DNA from 2 places in the Paenibacillus salivarius genome. Region 2 is predicted to be linked to the other one. Evidence: predicted binding sites of a transcription regulator. Region 2 holds the regulator's gene; the other holds the start of a gene.
What was found. Region 2 encodes Rex, which represses fermentation and respiration genes when NADH is low (regulators of the CRP and FNR family bind a similar motif). Its sites were predicted from a motif close to TTGTGAAATATTTCACAA; they were not measured.

Region 1 (3,148 bases), 2.6 Mb from region 2:
GGAAGACAGAGACCGACGGCGTTTTTTAGAATCGCGGTTATTTTTCAGGCAGTACGAGACAATAAAGGGGGATCATCATCAACCTCGAGAAATACTTAAAATTGTGAATAATTTAAGAACGACGGATTTACCTCTTGCAATGTGAAAAATGTCACACTATAATAAGATCATAAGGTGAACAAATTCACAAACACATCGTTTATAAAGTGACTAATTTCACAAATAATACCCCGAATTGTTACAGATACAGTACAAGGGGATATGAGGAGGAAGAAATCATGAAAGTAGCAGTTATCGGATGTACCCATGCAGGAACGGCAGCCATTGTTAATACAGCAAAGCTTTACCCCGAAGCGGAAATTACGGTTTATGAGCGCAATGACAATATCTCTTTTCTGTCGTGCGGGATCGCCCTTTACGTTGGCGGCATGGTGAAGGATCCCCAAGGTTTGTTCTATTCGTCGCCCGCGCAGCTTGCCGAGCTCGGCGTCAACACCAAGATGCGGCATGAGGTGACCGCGGTGGACACCAAGGCCAAAACATTGCGGGCCCGCAACCTGGAGACCGGAGAGGAGTTTGGCGATACGTTCGACAAGCTGGTCGTAACGACGGGCTCGTGGCCGATCGTTCCGAAATTCGAAGGCATCGAGCTGGATAATATTTTGCTTTCGAAAAACTTCAACCATTCGAACACGATCATCGAAAAAGCGGAGCAGGCCAAAAACATCGTGGTCGTGGGCGCCGGTTACATCGGCGTAGAATTGGTCGAAGCCTTCCAGCTGAACGGCAAGCAGGTGACGCTGATCGACGCGGAGGACCGCATTTTGAGCAAATATCTCGATGCCGAGTATACCGATAAAATCGAAGAATCGTTGAAAGACCACGGAATCCGGCTCGCCTTGGGCGAGAAAGTTACAAAATTCACAGGCGAGGAGGGCAAAGTGCGCCAAGTCGTCACCGACCGCGGCCAATACGATGCGGATCTGGTGATCATGTGCATCGGCTTCCGTCCGAACACCGGTCTGTTGAAGGGGCAAGTCGACATGTTGGATAACGGCGCGATCATCGTAGATGAATACATGCGGACCAGCACGCCGGACGTGTATGCGGCAGGCGACAGCTGCGCGGTATTTTACAACCCGACGAAAAAGCATGCCTACATTCCGCTCGCAACCAACGCGGTTCGGATGGGCACCCTGGTTGCCCGCAACCTGGTCGCGCCAACGGTGAGATATATGGGGACGCAAGGCACATCGGGAATCAAAATTTACGAGGACAATATTGCCGGAACGGGCATGACCGAAGTTGCGGCCAAGGACGCGGGCATCGAAGCCGAAGCCGTGATGATCACGGACAACTATCGTCCCGAATTTATGCCGACGCATGAACCCGTGATGCTGAAGGTCGTATATGAAAAAGCGACCCGCCGTATTCTCGGCGCTCAAATCATGTCGAAGGTCGACTTGACCCAGTCGATCAACACGATTTCGGTGTGCATTCAAAACGGCATGAAGATGGAGGAACTGGCGTTTGTCGACTTCTTCTTCCAACCGCACTACAACAAGCCGTGGAACTTCCTGAACAGCGCCGGTCTCGGTGCACTCCCGGAAGTTCCGGCACGGGAAACGGTGAACGCTTAAAAAGCGAAAAGAATGCAGGTCATGATAAGCCCCGCGGATTCTCGGATCTGTCGGGGCATCATGATGTAGCCATGGAATCTTTTTTTGTGAATGAATTCACGATTATCCATCCATTTCGTGACGAATGTTACTTAACGATCCTCCGGGGCCAGGTACAATAAGGGTCGGAAACCTCATGATCATCAACAAGTCAAAAGGGGAAATGTTCGATGGCTTACAATAAACCGGATCAAATTGCTAAAGTGACGGTCGAAATGGGGATCAAAAAGGCGCATAATCCTTTGCTTACGGTGCTGGTGCTCGGTTTTTTGGGCGGGGCGTTCATCGCCCTCGGCTTTTTGCTGGATATTCGGGTCATTGCCGGCGCGCCCAAGGAATGGGGCAGCTTCGCGAATTTTATCGGCGCGGCGGTGTTCCCGATCGGGCTGATTCTCGTGCTGCTCGCGGGAGGGGAACTGCTCACCGGGAACATGATGGCGGTGCCGCTATCCCGGATGGCCAAGAAAATTACCACCGGCGAGATGTGCAAAAATTTGGTGCTTATTACGCTCAGCAACTTTATCGGCGCACTGTTTGTCGCGTATTTTTTCGGCCATGTCGCCGGTTTGACCTCAAGCGGGGTTTACCTCGAGAAGCTGGTCGATATGGCGGGACACAAGCTGGATGACGGCTTCGTGCAGGCGTTCGTTTCGGGGATCGGCTGCAACTGGCTGGTGGCACTGGCCGTTTGGCTCTCCTACGGGGCGGATAATATGAGCGGAAAAATACTCGGCATCTGGTTCCCGACGATGGCATTTGTCGCGATCGGATTCCAGCACGTGGTGGCCAATATGTTTTTGATTCCGGCAGCCATCTTTGAAGGTTATTATTCTTGGGGCGAATACCTGCGAAATTTCGTGCCGGTCTGGCTGGGTAACTTGGCGGGCGGCGCGCTGTTCGTGGCCGGAGCCTACTGGACCGCTTATTTGAAAGACGGCGGAGTTAAGCCTCAGGCGGCCGATGACGGGATAAAAAAAGGGCAGTCTACGACGGAAGCTTCCTCCGTAGCGGCCGGTAAGCATGCTTAATATGGAGTAGTAAAGAAAATCGGTCAGTCCTTCCGTGCCGGGGGATTGGCCGTTTTTTTTTGCAACGGAGGGTTCCAGCTTCATGTTTTCTAGTAGACACCGCCCCGCCTTTTTCCTAAGATTAAAGAACCGGATGTTTACGAGAGTGGGTGGAGTACTGTGAACAAAAACATGATCGACGAGCAAAACGGCGTCTTCCCCGCGGTCTGTCCGCTGGATTGTCCGGATACGTGCGGTTTGCTCTTGCATAAAGAAAACGGAAAAATCGTCAAGGTGACCGGAAACCCGGATCATCCGATTACGAAAGGCGCAATCTGCAATAAGGTGCGAAATATGGCCGAGCGGGTGTACCACCCGGAACGGGTGCTGTACCCGATGCGGCGTGTCGGAGCCAAGGGCGAGGGGAAATTCGAACGAATCAGCTGGGACGAGGCGATTGCG
Region 2 (3,148 bases):
ATCAGAATGGAGATCAGGATCCATTTGGTTCTGTTCCTCAAGCCTCTCTTCCTTTCCCCATGAACATTATCATCCGCTACGCCCTAGCGGCCAAGAAGGCTTTCGAAAGCGGCCTGTGCTTCAAAACGGACTTTTTCCTCATCCAGCGTGAGGCACATACCGTGTTTTACGACTTGTTTGCCGTTGACCCAAACATGCTCTACGTCTTTGGCTCCGCCCGAGTATACCACATGGGATATATAATCGGTACGCGGCAGGAAATGGGCCTGCTCCGTATTTACCGCAATGAAGTCGGCTTTCATGCCTGCCGCCAATCTACCGGTGTCTTGCAAATAGAGCGACTTCGCCCCGTACTCCGTTCCCATCCGCAGCGCTTCCCGTGCCGGAATGGCTGTCGGGTCACCGGAAACCCCTTTATGAATCAAAGCTGCCAACCTGATTTCCTCGAACATGTCGAGGTTGTTGTTGCTGGCCGGACCGTCCGTGCCGAGCGATACCGTAACCCCGGCGGCAAGCAGTTCCGGAACGCGGGCGACGCCGCTGGCCAGTTTGAGATTGCTGCCCGGGTTGTGGGAAACGGCCACCTTGTTAGCAGCCAATATTTCGATTTCCTCGTCGTTCAGATGAACGGCATGAGCGACCAATGACGGACGGCTGAACAACCCAAGGTTCAGCAAATGCTGAACCGGCCGTACTCCGTAATCCGCCACATTTTGTTCCACCTCTGCCCGGGTTTCCGACATATGCGTATGTAGCGGCAAATCCAGGTCATGCGCCGCCTGAACGATTTTTTCGATATAGTCCGGCGGACAGGTGTAAGGAGCATGCGGCGACATCATCGTCGTAATCCGTCCGTCCGCCTTTCCGTGCCAGCCTTTGGCGAACGCAATCGCGTCTTCCAGTTTATGCTGCTGCACATCCGGCGGGCACAAGCCGATCACTCCGCGCGTGAGCACGGCTCGAATGCCCGACTGCTCCACGACGGAAGCTACCTGATCCATATGATCATACATATCCAGGAAAGTCGTCGTGCCGCCTTTCAGCATTTCCAAGACGGACAACGCAGTCCCCCAGTATACATCATTGCCGGTAAATTTCGCTTCCATCGGCCACATTTTGGTTTGCAGCCACTCCTGCAGCACCATGTCGTCCCCGTAACCGCGCAGCAGCGACATCGCCGCGTGCCCGTGCGTATTGACCAGCCCCGGGAGGAACAGCAAGCCTTTGCCGTCAAAGGTTTCCGCTCCCTCCACGCCTTCCGGGCGCTGCTCTCCGATATAAGTAATGGTACTGCCTTCGATCAACATGTAACCGCGGATGACCGGTGTTTCCCGGTCAGGCACCGCGAAGGTTCCGTCTTTAATCAGCCACTTTCGTGTCATGTTCTTTTAATTCCTTTCCGCCATCCAGATAGTAAGCCAAGCTCATAAGATCGGTTGTGAAATCGGCCGCATGTACGCGCACGTCTGAAGGGACCTTAAGAATAATAGGAGCAAAATTCAAAATCGCCCCGATTCCCGCGGCAACCAGTTGATCAGCCACACGCTGAGCCTCCGGAGCGGGCACCGTGATAATACCGATCCGAATTTGCTTGTTTTTTACGGTTTCCACCAGCTCATCAATCGGCTGAATCGTTATATTGTTGATTTGGCTTCCGATTTTGTCCGGAGAAGCGTCAAAAACAGCGACGATTTTCATCGTATCCTTCAAGTAAGCATTGTAGTTGGACAGCGCATGCCCGAGGTTACCGGCACCGATTAAGGCCACGTTGATCTGCTGGTCCAGGTTCAAAATCTGGCGGATCTTTTCGATCAAGTAGGAAACGTCATAACCGATTCCCTTGCGGCCAAAGTCCCCGAAATAAGCAAGATCCTTGCGGATTTGAGCAGGGTTTAAATCGAGCTTTTGACCGAGCTCCTGTGAAGACACCGTCGGGACTTCCCGGCGGCTGAGCTCATTTAGAAAGCGTAAATACACGGGTAATCTGCGCACCACGGCATCCGAAATTTTTTCCGACTTCATTATATATTTCCCCCTCATTGGTACGATTTGAACAACGATTACTGTCCGTCTTCGGCGTCCAGCCATTCCGATATGCGCGGAACCATCTGCGTAAGCGGCATATGCTCCATCTTCGGTCCGGGCAAGGAATACAAAAAGTATTTACCGTAGTATGATTCAAGGATGCGTGTATCATAAACAACCACGATGCCGCGGTCTTGAGAAGAACGGACCAGTCGTCCGAAGCCTTGCTTAAATCGGATGACGGCTTGCGGTACGGACAGCTTCATGAAAGGATTTTTCTTTTCCTGCTGAAGCCGTTCGCTCTTCGCTTCCACGAGCGGATGGTTGGGCGGCTGAAAAGGCAGTCGGACAATCGCGAGACACGTGAGAGCTTCCCCGGGGATGTCCACCCCTTCCCAAAAACTGCTTGTGCCTAGCAATACGGATGCTTCTTGCCCTTGAAAACGGCGGGTCAGCTTGGTTCGGCTACCGCTGTCCATGCCTTGTCCGATCACGGTTATGCCTTCATCCGCCAGAAGTTCCTTCAATGGGTCGTACACCTGCCTCAACATCCGGTAGGAGGTGAACAATACCAGCATCCGTCCTTTGGTTTTGGCCGCCGTATCCGCAAGGGAGCGTACCAGGGTGTTCACAAAGTGGTCGTCGCCCACGTTCCCCTTCACGCTCGGAAAATCCCGCGGAATGACAAGCAATGCCTGTTCCCGGTAATTGAACGGGGAGGGGAGCATCGACGTAATCAGCTTTCCCTGCTCGGAGGCATCCGTCAAGCCCAATTGGTCGATCATATATTGGAACGATTTATCGACCGATAAAGTAGCAGAGGTCATGACTACGCTTTTTTTCACATCAAAGAAATAGCCCTTTAACTGCGCGCTGACATCGATCGGAACGGCAAAAATTTGCAGCGATTTGCTTCGGAAATTGCCGTTTCCTTCGATCCAATACACGGTATTGATATCCTCAAGCTTCATGAAGAAACGCAAGGCGTCGCGTTCGGTTCCAAGATCCTTAAGCAGCCCGTTGATATCCGTGATCAGGCTTTCGTAGCCCAAATCCTGTTCGTCGTCCTTCAATTCGGCCAAAAGTTTTTCGCCTTTTCGCAGGACATCGCCCAGCGTGACGT

Region 1: a site for Rex is predicted at 1,725-1,742, ahead of ACSFXJ_RS23950 (formate/nitrite transporter family protein). Genes of this name have one in related genera too.

The regions. Positions count from the first base shown of each region.
Region 1 is NZ_CP195592.1:5,160,978-5,164,125, reverse strand. It holds gene ACSFXJ_RS23955 (FAD-dependent oxidoreductase) at 279-1,640, shown strand; gene ACSFXJ_RS23950 (formate/nitrite transporter family protein) at 1,850-2,707, shown strand; gene ACSFXJ_RS23945 (molybdopterin-containing oxidoreductase family protein) at 2,879-3,148, shown strand, end outside.
Region 2 is NZ_CP195592.1:2,515,971-2,519,118, reverse strand. It holds gene ACSFXJ_RS11385 (cell wall elongation regulator TseB-like domain-containing protein) at 1-41, opposite strand, end outside; gene ACSFXJ_RS11380 (amidohydrolase) at 84-1,382, opposite strand; gene ACSFXJ_RS11375 (redox-sensing transcriptional repressor Rex) at 1,360-2,022, opposite strand; gene dinG (ATP-dependent DNA helicase DinG) at 2,061-3,148, opposite strand, start outside.